Regions from separate parts of the Xanthobacter sp. DMC47 genome, predicted to be linked through region 1. Evidence: predicted binding sites of a transcription regulator. Region 1 holds the regulator's gene; each other region holds the start of a gene.
What was found. The regulator LexA, encoded in region 1, represses DNA repair genes until DNA is damaged. The targets are predictions, from matches to a motif close to TGTTCNNNNTGTGTTCNG.

Region 1 (4,181 bases):
GGCCGATCCGGCGCTGAAAGACGTGAACAATTCCAACGCGTCCCTGCGCAGCCGCGCGCTGAAGGGCCTCACCATCCTCACCGGCTTCTCCGGCGGCCCGCAGGAATGGACCGGCGGCAGCATCTACAATGCCGAGGACGGCAAGACCTATTCAGGCACCATCACCATGGATGGCGACAGCACCCTGAAGCTGCGCGGCTGCGTGGTGGTGCCGCTCTGCAAGACGCAGGTCTGGACCCGCCTGCGCTGATCCAACCAACGCCGGCAACACAGCCTTTCCGCCGCCCTGTTCCTGCGGCGGTGGACAGGCGCCGCCGCGGACGCCATCTTCCCCGACCTCAGATCGATTCCGGGGAAGACCGCGACTTCCATGGCCAGCCTGACCCATCTCGACGAACAGGGCGCCGCCCGCATGGTGGACGTGTCGGACAAGGACGCGACCACCCGCGAGGCGCTGGCCGAGGGCCGCGTGGCGATGGCGCGCGAGACGCTGGATCTCATCCTCTCCGGCAACGCCAAGAAGGGCGACGTGTTGGGCGTGGCGCGCATCGCCGGCATCATGGCCGCCAAGCGCACCCATGAGCTGATCCCCCTCTGCCATCCCCTGATGCTGACCAAGGTGGAGGTGGAGGTGGTCCCCGATCCCGCCCTGCCCGGCCTTCGCGTCACCGCCCGCGCCAAGGTGACGGGCCAGACCGGCGTGGAGATGGAGGCGCTCACCGCCGTCTCGGTGGCCTGCCTCACCATCTACGACATGGCCAAGGCCGCCGACCGTGGCATGCGAATTGAAGGCATTCGCCTGCTGGAGAAATCCGGCGGCCGCAGCGGCCATTTCCGCGCCGAGACCGGGGCGGCCTGAGCCGGCCCGCCACCATGACCCGACAGCACGTGCAGAGTGAGGGAGCCGCGCCATGGCGCTCATGACCGTCGAGGAGGCCACCGCGCTCATTACTGAGGGCGTCGTCGCGCTCGGCGTCGAGGATGTGCCGGTGCAGGCGGCGGCCGGGCGGGTGCTGGCGCGCGACCTCGCAGCACGCCGCACCCAGCCCCCCGCCGACATGTCGGCCATGGACGGCTACGCCGTGCGCGGCGCCGACATCGCCGAGACGCCGGCGCACCTTGCAGTCATCGGCGAATCCGCCGCTGGCCGGCCCTTTGCCGGGACGATGGGCGCCGGACAGGCCGTGCGCATCTTCACCGGGGCCGTCGTGCCGGAGGGCGCCGACACGGTGGTGATCCAGGAAAACGTCACCCGCGACGGCGACACCATCACCACCACCGCCCCGACTGCCGCGCTCCGCAACGTGCGCAAGCGCGGCTGCGATTTTTCTGAAAGCGCACCCGGCCTGTTCGCCGGCCGGCGCCTGACCGGCCGCGACATCATGCTCGCCGCCGCCATGGACCATGCGACAGTGCCGGTCGCGCGCCGCCCGCGCGTCGCCTTGCTGCAGACCGGCGACGAACTGGTGCTGCCCGGCCAGGGCACCGGCAACGGCAGCGAGATCGTCGTCTCCAACGCCTTCGGCCTCGCCGAACTCGCCCGCCGCGCCGGGGCCGATGTGACCGACCTCGGCCTCATCAAGGACGACCTTGCGGCCATCCGCGCCGTGGTGGCGCGCGCGCTCTCCGGCGAATTCGATCTCGTGGTCTCCTCGGGTGGCGCCTCCGTGGGCGATCATGACCTGATGGCCCCGGCGCTGAAGGCCGAGGGGGTGGACCTCTCGGTGCATAAGATCGCGCTGCGCCCCGGAAAACCGCTGATGTTCGGCCATCGCGGCGCCGTGCGGGTGCTGGGGCTGCCGGGTAACCCGGTGTCCTCCCACGTCTGCGGGATGGTCTACCTCGTCCCCCTCATCCGCGCTCTGCAGGGTGATTCCCGCCCCGGCCCCGAGACCGTGCCGGCGCGCCTCGCGGCCGACCTGCCGCCCAACGATGTGCGGCGGGATTTCATGCGCGCCACCCTCGACCGGCGCGCGGATGGCTCGATCCACGCCATTCCCTGCGCCTCGCAGGACAGCGCCATGCTGAGCATTCTCTCCGCCGCCGACTGCCTTCTGGTGCGCCCGCCCTTCGCGCCTGCGGGGCGCGTCGGCGACCCCTGCGAGATTATTCCCTTCGACGATTGAGCGTTAACGGGGCCTTCACCACTTGCGGAACACAAAAGGAACAGATAAAGACTGTTCATGATTTGTTTCGCGGCGCACCGGGCTGGATGCGCCTTGAATCGGGACCGGCCGAGAGCGCCGCTTCCGGGCGGTGCCTGCAAGGAACGGGGCCAGGGAATGCTCACTCGGAAGCAATACGACCTTCTGCGCTTCATCCATGAGCGGCTCAAGGAAACCGGGGTCCCCCCCTCCTTCGACGAGATGAAGGAAGCGCTGGACCTGCGCTCCAAGTCTGGCATCCATCGCCTCATCACCGCCCTTGAAGAGCGCGGCTTCATCCGCCGCCTGCCCAACCGCGCCCGTGCGCTGGAAGTGGTGCGCCTGCCCGACAGCGTGGCGCCGGGCCTTGCCTCCGCCCGGTCCGCAGGGCGCGGCTTTTCCCCGTCGGTCATCGAGGGCAGCCTCGGCAAGGTCCGTCCGGTGCCGGAGGACGACGAGGCGGGCCAGGTGGTCTCGGTGCCGGTCATGGGCCGCATCGCCGCCGGCACGCCCATCTCCGCCATTCAGAGCCGCAGCCACACACTGAACATCCCGCCCGAGATGCTGGGATCCGGTGAGCACTTCGCCCTTGAGGTCCGGGGTGACAGCATGATCGAGGCCGGCATCCTCGACGGCGACACGGTGCTCATCCGCAAGTGCGACAGCGCCGATACCGGCGACATCATCGTCGCGCTGGTGGATGACGAGGAAGCCACCCTCAAGCGCCTGCGCAAGAAGGGCGCCTCCATCGCACTGGAGGCTGCCAATCCGGCCTACGAGACCCGCATCTTCGGGCCCGACCGCGTGCGCATCCAGGGCCGGCTCATCGGCCTGATGCGCCGCTACTGATCCTTATTTCTCCTGCGGGAGATCCGGAACGGGGTGAGGGGCGCGGCGGTCCACGCTCAACGGGCGCCTGCGCTTTTTCTTAGAGGCGTTGCCCCTCACCCCGACGCCTCTTGAAGCCCCTCCCATCAGGGCGCGGTCGCATCTGCCTGAGGGTCGCCGGCATCGGCGGTGGCGGGTTCGGATATGGGTTCCGGCGGCAGCGGCGCCATCCAGGGACGGGATACGCCAGCCTTGCGGCTGGATTCGGCGACGAGCGCGCCGTCGCGGAGGGCGAAGGCGAGCGTCCCTGTCCGCGCAAGTTTCGCCGGGGTCAGCACCTCTGCTGGGCAGGTCTTGGGCGGCGGATCGCGGGTGACGACCATACGGGCGTTCAGGCAGTCGGCCTCCAGGCTTTCGGCGCGGCGCGAAATGGCGATAGTGCCGCCGCCGGGCAGCGGCGCGGTGCAGCCGAGCGGATCGCAGGTGAATCCGGCGGCAAGGTCCTTCGTTCCGGCCGTGCGGCGGTCGCCCTCCCGCGTCAGCCACTGCTCCACCACGAGTTTCTGGCCCGAGGCGCCGAGCACCGAAAGCCGCCCGTCCGGCATCCGCACCGCTACCGTCTGCGCATCGGGCGCTATGAGGAGGTCCGGCTTCAGAGGCGCGCCTGCCACCAGGGCGGCGAGGCCGAGGGGCACCAGCGCCGCGAGGGTGAGGACGCCGCGCAGCAGGCAGAGGGCCAGCAACGCGAGCGAGAGCCACAGCAGCGTCCCGGTGCCGATGAAGGCGGCGCGGATGTCGGCGCCCGGCAGTGTGCCCACCCAGTCGGACACCGCCGTCATGATCTCGATGCCGCGCCCCATCACCGGCCAGGCGAGATGATCCCAGCCGAACGGCATCAGCAGCACGCCGGCCAGTCCCGCCGGCATCACCAGGAAGGACACCGCCGGCATGGCGGCGAGGTTGGCGAGAAGCCCATAGGGCGCGACCCGCTGAAAATGGAAGATGCCATAGGGCGCCGTCGCCAGCCCCGCGACCAGCGAGGTCAGCGCCGTGCCCGCCACCAGCACAGCCACCCACGAAACCACCGCGCCGGCGATGCCATCCGGCCGGGGGATCGCCCGCAAGGGCTGGAGCCGCTCATAGGCGGCGACGAGGGCGAGGGTAGCGGCAAACGACATCTGCGTTCCCGGGTCCAGCGCCGCCTCCGGC
Region 2 (4,181 bases), on a different contig from region 1:
TCGCCGCATTCCACGCGGCATAGGCATAGCCCTGCACCTCGACCAGTGCGATGGGGCCTTTCGCGAGCCGTCCATCCGCGTGGAAGATGCTGTCGTGGCTGTCCTTCCAGCCTTGATTGACCAGACCATCGCCGCGCCGGCGGCCGTATTCGATGAAGCCGTCGCCGTCGCGGTCGCCGTGCTCGCGCATCCAGCCCAGCGCCGCCTCGACGGCCGGCCACAGCATGCGGGCCGTCTCCAGATCGCCGGTGCGCGCCAGATAGGCGCCGGCCAGCATCACGAAGAGCGGGGTGGAATCGATGCTGCCATAATAGCGGCGAAACGGCACCTCCCCCAGCTCCGCCATTTCGCCGAACCGCACCTCGTGCAGGATCTTGCCGGGCTCGGCATCGGCTTCGGGATCGAAGGTGGTGGCCTGATTGGCGGCGAGGTGCAGCAGCACGCCGCGCGCCAGGGAGGGCGTGAGCCACAACGTCTCGAAGGCGGTGATGAGCGCGTCCCGCCCGAACACGGTCGAGAACCACGGCACGCCCGCGTAGGGGTAGGGTCCCTCCGGCAGGTCGGTGATGAGCACGTTCAGATCGCTCACCGCCCGCCGTAGTCCCTCATTGAAGTGATCGTTCGAGGAGGAGACGCCTGCCGAGCGCGCGGTCCGCGCCCGCATGTCGGCGCGGATATCTTTCAGTCCCAGCCGGAAGGCCTGCCGGGCATCGCGCTCCGGCTCGGCCCCGTCGCAGCGGATCTCGGCGAAGATCACGAACCCCTCGCCGGGCTTGAGGGTGAGTTGGTAAAGCGCCCGGTCGGCTGTGAGCACACTCGGCCGCGGTGCGAATGCGAGCCGGGTGGTGCGGGTGCGGGCGTCGAGGCCGCGATAGGCGAGGCCCACATGGCTTTCTCCCACCACCGGCACCGCGACGCGCCCGCGCTTGGCCCTGTGGGAACCGCGCACCTCGAACAGGTCCACGAAATCCGCATCGAAGAACAGGCCGATCTCGAACGTGCGCGTCTCGCCATCGAAATTGCGGATGGAGAGGCATTCGTGGCAGGCGCCCCGGAACAGGAAGCGCGAGCGGCGCAGGTGGATGAGATCGTGCGCCAGCTCGTCCCCCCCGCCGCGGGCCGGCAGGTCCGGATTGGTGAGGTCGCAGCTCAGCGTGGCATTGTCGTCCCGCACGGTGGAACCGAGCAGCAGGGGCCGCACGCCATCGATGGTGAGGAAGAATTGCGACAGATGGCGCGTATCGCGGTGGAACAGGCCGTGGTTGCTGGCGAGACCGGGCACGGCATCGCCATGGGCATCGAATACGGCGAACGTGTCGTCGTGCTTGAGCGTGCGCGGCACCGCCTCGATCTGCGAGGCGCTGGCCGCGATGGCATAGCCCGGTTCCTGCGGGTCTGTGCCGGCGACCCGGGCCGCAGCGTCAGACGGAGACATTCAGACTTCCTGCGCCCAGCTCGCGCTTCTTGCGCGGGCTCGCGGGGGCGGCAAGGCGCTCGTAGAGGGCCGCATAGTCCCGCGCCATCCGCCCCGCGGAAAAACGCTTCTCGAAGGTCCGCCGGATGGCGGCGCGATCAAGCCGATCGAGGTCGGCGACACGGGCCACCGCCTCATCCTGACCGGAAACGATGTAACCGGTGAGGCCGTCCTCCAGCACCTCGGGTACGGAGCCGCAGCCATAGGCGATGGTGGGGGTGCCGCAGGACATGGCCTCGATCATCACCAGCCCGAAGGGTTCCGGCCAGTCGATGGGGAAGAGCAGGGCCTTGGCATTGCCCAGGAAGTGCGCCTTCTGCCGCTCGTCGATCTCGCCGATGAATTCGACGCCGGGCGTGGCCTCCACCATGGGGCGGATCTTCTGCTCCCAATAGTCCTCGTCCACCCGGTCCACCTTGGCTGCGATCTTCAGCGGCAGGCCGGCGCGCGCGGCGATCTCGATGGCCCGGTCGGGCCGTTTTTCCGGCGAGATGCGGCCGAGGAAGGCGAGATAGTCGCAGCCGTCGGGATTGAACGGCAGCAGGGTCTCCGGCAGGCCGTGATAGATGGTCGAGGCCCAGTTCACCGGCGGCATGGGCTTGCGCTGGTGGTTGGAGATCGAGACCAGCGGGAACTCGTCATAGAGCGCATATAGCCGGTGGGCGGCCACGCTATCGAGCCGGCCGTGCAGGGTGGTGAGCGTGCGCGGAGCATGCTCCTTCAGCACCGCATAGTGCAGCACGTCCACATGGACGTGGAGGATGTCGAATTCGTCCGCGCGCCGCCGCACCTGCTCCAGCATGAGCATGTGGAAGACGATGGGATCGACCGGCCCCGGCGACAGTCGCAGGCCCATCTCGCACATGGGTTCGAGCTGCGCCGAAGTCAGGGAGTCCCCGCTGGCGAACAGCGTCACGTCGTGGCCCTGCGCCACCAGCGCTTCGCACAGATAGGAGACGATGCGTTCGGTTCCGCCGTAGCGACGCGGGGGCACGCTCTCGATGAGCGGCGCGATCTGGGCGATGCGCATATGTGTCTCCTCCGGCGTCGCCGGCGCGATGTGAACCGAGGATGCGGGCGCTTGTCCCGTGCTCTTCGGCCTGAACGCGGCAGGCCGGCTCAGGGTTTCACCGCACCTGCGAAAGAAGGCCGCGCCGAAGCGGCAGCTCGGCGTTAGGGCAGGTGTGCGGGACGCGCCGCGTTACGAAATGTTATCCACATGCTGTGGACGAAAGAGAACATATTGCGAACTTAGAACAAAACAGGTACAACTGCCACGTTCTTAATTCCCCTTGCACCCGCACCGGAGCGCGGCGATGACTCAGGCGACACTCCGACTCGTCGAAGGTTCTTCCATGGACAAGACCAAGGCGCTGGATGCCGCGCTCTCGCAGATCGAGCGGCATTTCGGCAAGGGCTCCATCATGCGGCTCGGCAAGGGGGGAAAAGCCCTTGAGATCGAGAGCATTCCCACCGGTTCGCTGGGGCTCGACATCGCGCTGGGCATCGGCGGGCTGCCCAAGGGGCGCGTCGTGGAGATCTACGGCCCGGAATCCTCGGGCAAGACCACGCTTGCGCTGCACACCATCGCCGAATCGCAGAAGCGCGGCGGCACCTGTGCCTTCATCGATGCCGAACATGCGCTCGATCCGGTCTATGCCCGCAAGCTCGGCGTGAACCTGGACGACCTGCTCATCTCCCAGCCTGACGCTGGCGAGCAGGCGCTGGAGATCGCCGACACGCTGGTGCGCTCCGGCGCCATCGACGTGCTGGTGGTCGATTCGGTGGCCGCCCTCACCCCGCGCGCCGAGCTCGACGGCGAGATGGGCGACAACCAGCCCGGCCTGCAGGCTCGCCTCATGAGCCAGGCGCTGCGCAAGCTCACCGCCTCCATCTCCAAGTCCAACACCATGGTCATCTTCATCAACCAGATCCGGATGAAGATCGGCGTGATGTATGGCTCGCCCGAGACCACCACGGGCGGCAACGCGCTGAAGTTCTATGCCTCCGTGCGCCTCGACATCCGCCGCATCGGTGCCATCAAGGAGCGCGACGAGGTCGTGGGCAACCAGACCCGTGTGAAGGTGGTGAAGAACAAGCTGGCGCCGCCCTTCAAGCAGGTCGAGTTCGACATCATGTATGGAGAGGGTGTCTCCAAGACCGGCGAGCTTCTTGACCTCGGCGTGCGCGCCGGCGTGGTGGAGAAGTCCGGCGCCTGGTTCTCCCACGACAGCCAGCGCCTCGGCCAGGGCCGCGAGAACGCCAAGACCTTCCTGAAGCAGAACCAGGAGATCGCCGGGCGCATCGAGGCGGCCATCCGCCAAAACGCCGGCCTCATCGCCGAAAAGATCCTCGCCGGCGATCCCGAGGAAGACGCCGAGGGCTCCGCTGCCGACGCCTGAGGGGCGTATGCGGAGTGCGTCGTGACGGTTACAGGGCGGGCGGGGACCTAACGGTGCCCGCCCGTTTTTATCGAGGAGCGCGATGTGTCCGGGGCCCAGCTTCGTGTTGCGCCCTCGCGTTTCTGGACAAGCGGCGGGCCCATCGTTAAACGAACCCGGTTCCGCCGGCCGCCACGGTCGAGGGGACCGCGCGACGCCCGAGGGGTGGCCGGAGGTTGGCCCGAGGCGCTGGCGCGCGCAGCGATCACCAGAGCCGGCGGCCGCAAGGCCCGGCCTCCGAGGGACAGTGCCGGCACATGAGCGGC
Region 3 (4,181 bases), on a different contig from region 1:
GATGGCGATGCCCATGCCCACCATGCCGAACAGGTTGCCCTGCCGCGAAGTGGTGGGGTGGGAGAGGCCCCGCAGGGCCAGCACGAAGAGAATGCCTGCAACCAGATAGAGCAGGGCAGCGAGGTTCGCGGTCATGTGCCTCGCCTCACTTCTTCTTGGAGTACATGGCGAGCATTCGGCTGGTCACCATGAACCCGCCGAAGATGTTCACCGAGGCAAAGATGAGCGCGACGAAGCCGAAGATGCGCGCGCCCCAGGCGTGGCTGGAATCGCCCACCGTGGTCACGCCGACGGCGAGCAGCGCGCCGACCACGATCACCGACGAGATGGCGTTGGTGACGCTCATCAGCGGGGTGTGCAGCGCCGGGGTCACCGACCACACCACGTAGTAGCCCACGAACACTGCGAGCACGAAGATGGAGAGGCGGAACACGAAGGGGTCGATGGCCCCGCCGGTCGCCGCGTGGGCCGCCGCGCCGAGGGCGGTGGCGGCCTGGTCGGCGTAGGCCTGCGCGGCCATGGCAGCATCGCGCGCGACGTCGGCGGCGATGCGGGCTTGAACGGCGGCGTCCGCCGCGGACTGGGCTGTGGCGGGATTCATCAGGCCGCTCCCTCGCTGGTCGCTGCGGGATTCTTGGGTGCGAAGTTGGGATGCACGACGGCACCGTCACGGGTGAGGAGCGTGGCCTTCACCAGCTCGTCGTCCCACTTGACGGCCAGCGCCTTCGACGCCTTGTCCACCATCGTCTCGAAGAAGTTGAACAGGTTCTTGGCGTAGAGCGGCGAGGCCGAGGCGGCGATGCGGCCCGGCACGTTGAGGTGGCCGACGATCTTCACGCCGTTCACCTCGACCACCTGCCCCGCCACCGCGCCGGCGACGTTGCCGCCGCGCTCGACCGCGAGGTCGATCAGCACGGAACCCGGCTTCATGGAGGCCACCATCTCCGCCGTCACGAGGCGCGGCGCGGGCCGGCCCGGGATCAGAGCGGTGGTGATGACGATGTCCTGCTTCTTGATGTGCTCGGCGACGAGCGCGGCCTGCTTGGCCTGGTACTCCGCCGACATGGGCTTGGCGTAGCCGGCCGCGGTCTCGGCCTGCTTGAATTCCTCGTCCTCCACCGCGACGAACTTGGCGCCGAGCGAGGCGACCTGCTCCTTGGCGGCGGGCCGCACGTCAGTGGCGGTCACGATGGCACCGAGGCGGCGGGCGGTGGCGATGGCCTGGAGGCCGGCGACGCCGGCGCCCATGACGAAGACGCGGGCGGCCGGAACGGTGCCGGCGGCGGTCATCATCTGCGGCAGGGCGCGGTTGAACTCGGCGGCCGCGTCGATCACCGCGCGATAGCCGGCGAGGTTGGCCTGCGAGGAGAGCACGTCCATCACCTGCGCACGGGTGATGCGGGGCATCAGCTCCATGGCGAAGGAGGCGATCCCGGCATTGGCCATGGCGGCGAGCGCCGCGTCGTTGCCGTAGGGATCCATGATTGCGAGGACGAGGGCGCCGGGCTTGTACGACGAAAGTTCGGCTTCCGTCGGCCGGCGAACCTTCAGTACGACTTCCGCGCCGTTCAGCGCATCAAACGCCGACGGGGCGATGGTGGCGCCAGCCGCCACGAAGTCGGAATCGAGAATGCCGGACTTCACGCCCGCGCCGCTCTCCACGGCCACGGATGCGCCCAGTGCGACGAGACGCTTCACCGTATCCGGGGTCGCGCCAACCCTCGGCTCGCCGAGATCGATCTCGGCGGGAACAGCGATTTTCATTTCTTGATGTCTCCGGTGCTCCGGCCGCTCAGCGGTTCAGAGGAGGAAAATCCACATCAGGACGAGGATGGCAGCAACGCCGATGGTGCCCCACTTGGCGAGGGCAGTGAACATCGCGTAGGTGCGCTCGTGCTCGGGATAATCGTTACCGTCTGCCGTGGCGTATTCGATCGTGGCGTGTTCAGCCATCTTATCCCCCTGCTCCTAAGCGTCTTCTGAGGCCTTTACCGGAGATGGGAATGTCTGGCAACTGCCTTTTGGTGTACAGTATACCAGATTAAACGATGAGGGCCGTCAGTCCCCCGTGAGTCTCCCGGCGCGGGCCAGATGTTCTTGTTTTGTTCCTGTTTCGGTGCTAGCTTTTTAAGCATGAGCCCCGCATCCGATTCCCACGGCCCGCGCACCGCCGCCCCGCCCGTTCCGGGGGGACCAATTGCCGCGCCGATCGCTCCCGCCCTGAAGGCCCCATCCAGGGCGGGTTTGCCCAAAGCCACTCCTGCCAAGGCTGCCCAGCCCAAGGCGGCGCCGAAGGCTTTTGCCGGCGACGCCCGTATCGCCTCGCCGCCGGTGAAGACCCGCTCCGAGCGCATCATGGGCCGCCTCGCCGAGGAGCGGAGCGCGCCACCCCCTGCCCTGCCGCCCGCGCTGGACGGCGAGGCCGGGACCGGCGTCGAGACGGAACGGCGGCGCGGCCGCGGGGCCGTTTCCAACGCCGCCGGGCGCTTCGAGCCTGCCGCCCGCGTGCTGTTCGACGACGGCTGGCAGACGCTGGAAGACCTGCCGCCCTTCCGCACCGAGGTGACGGAGGAGCGGGCGCGCACGGTCATCACCCGCAACCAGTCCCCCGATATCGCCTTTGACCGCTCCATCAACGCCTACCGGGGCTGCGAGCATGGCTGCATCTATTGCTTCGCACGGCCAACCCACGCCTATCACGGCCTGTCCGCCGGGCTCGACTTCGAGACCAAGCTGTTCGTAAAGCCGGACGCCCCGGAACTGCTGGCGCGGGAGCTGTCGCACCCGTCCTACAAGCCGCGCGTGATTGCCATGGGGACCAATACCGATCCCTACCAGCCCATCGAGCGGCGCTACGAGCTGACCCGCCGTATTCTTGAGGTGCTGGCGGACTTCGGGCATCCGGTGGGCATCGTCACCAAGTCGGCTCTGGTGGTGCGCGACATCGATATCCTCGGACCGATGGCGGAAAAGGGCCTCGCCAAGGTCGCCATCTCCATGACCACGCTCGATCCGCACCTGTCGCGGACCATGGAGCCGCGCGCCGCCAGCCCCCATGTGCGCCTCGGCACCATCCGCCGCCTCGCCGACGCCGGCATTCCCACCGCGGTCCTCACCGCACCGCTGATCCCGGCTCTCAACGACATGGAGATCGAGCGCATCCTCGATTCCGCCAAGGCCGCGGGCGCGTCCGAGGCCGGCTATGTGATGCTGCGCCTGCCGCTCGAGATCGCCGACCTGTTCCGGGAATGGCTCGTGGCACATTTCCCGGACAAGGCCCGCCACGTTCTCAACCTCATCCGCCAGATGCACGGCGGCAAGGATTACGACTCTACCTTCGGCAAGAGGGGGCGGGGGGATGGGCCTTATGCCTGGACGGTGGGCCGCAGGTTCGAGATCGCCGCCCGCCGCCTCGGCCTCGCCGGCCGCGGGCTGAAGCTGACCACCGAGCACTTCCGCCGTCCGAAGCAGCCGGGCGAGCAGCTCGACCTGTTCTCTTGAGGAGCCGGCATGACCGCACCCAATCTCAGGCTCCACCTCGTCACGCTCGGCGTGTCCGATCTCGCGCGCGCCGCCGCCTTCTATCGGGCGCTCGGCCTGGTGGAGAGCAAGGCGGGAGAAGGGGAAGCCGGCAACGTCGCCTTCTTCCGCGCGGGCAATGTGGTGCTCAGCCTCTTTCCGCGCGGGCGCCTCGCGGAGGATGCAATGCTGGCCGATACCCCGCCGCAGCCTTTCGCCGGGCTCACGCTCGCCTGCAACGTCGGCTCACCGGACGAGGCCGAAGCCCTGATCGCGCGAGCGGAGGCGGCGGGCGGGCGCGTGGTCAAGCCGGCGCAAAAGGTGTTCTGGGGCGGGACGAGCGGCTATTTCGCCGACCCCGACGGGCATCTGTGGGAGGTCGCCCACAATCCCTTCTTCCCCTTCGATGCCGAAGGCCGACTGGTTCTGCCCGGTGGGTGAGCGCTCAGGACGCGGCGCGGCGATCGCTGCCGTAGGCCCGCAGGAACACGCGCACGGCGCCCCGCACCGATTTCTCCACCGCCGCCGGATCGGGCGCGTTCGGTGCGCCGACAAGGACCGGAATGGTCACGCCATCCTTGCAGAGGGTGAGGAACTGGCTCGCCGCCTGGTCCACGTCCTCGATGTCGAGCAGCCCCTGCTCCACCTTGGCCTTCAGAAAG

Region 2: recA (recombinase RecA) is a predicted target of LexA. The motif match lies at 2,709-2,726, and genes of this name have one in related genera.
Region 3: ACT54R_RS04795 (PA0069 family radical SAM protein) is a predicted target of LexA. The motif match lies at 2,093-2,110, and genes of this name have one in related genera.

Annotation. Positions count from the first base shown of each region.
Region 1 is NZ_JBQUZM010000006.1:229,885-234,065, forward strand. Features, by position in the region: gene ACT54R_RS23260 (DUF2147 domain-containing protein) at 1-250, shown strand, start outside; gene moaC (cyclic pyranopterin monophosphate synthase MoaC) at 371-859, shown strand; gene ACT54R_RS23270 (molybdopterin molybdotransferase MoeA) at 912-2,126, shown strand; gene lexA (transcriptional repressor LexA) at 2,283-2,993, shown strand; gene ACT54R_RS23280 (ComEC/Rec2 family competence protein) at 3,119-4,181, opposite strand, start outside.
Region 2 is NZ_JBQUZM010000001.1:181,172-185,352, reverse strand. Features, by position in the region: gene ACT54R_RS00880 (amylo-alpha-1,6-glucosidase) at 1-1,435, opposite strand, end outside; gene ACT54R_RS00875 (glycosyltransferase family 4 protein) at 1,422-2,504, opposite strand; gene recA (recombinase RecA) at 2,791-3,876, shown strand; gene alaS (alanine--tRNA ligase) at 4,173-4,181, shown strand, end outside.
Region 3 is NZ_JBQUZM010000001.1:1,029,736-1,033,916, forward strand. Features, by position in the region: gene ACT54R_RS04775 (NAD(P)(+) transhydrogenase (Re/Si-specific) subunit beta) at 1-135, opposite strand, end outside; gene ACT54R_RS04780 (proton-translocating transhydrogenase family protein) at 146-601, opposite strand; gene ACT54R_RS04785 (Re/Si-specific NAD(P)(+) transhydrogenase subunit alpha) at 601-1,764, opposite strand; gene ACT54R_RS04790 (aa3-type cytochrome c oxidase subunit IV) at 1,801-1,953, opposite strand; gene ACT54R_RS04795 (PA0069 family radical SAM protein) at 2,356-3,501, shown strand; gene ACT54R_RS04800 (VOC family protein) at 3,511-3,960, shown strand; gene ACT54R_RS04805 (TetR/AcrR family transcriptional regulator) at 3,965-4,181, opposite strand, start outside.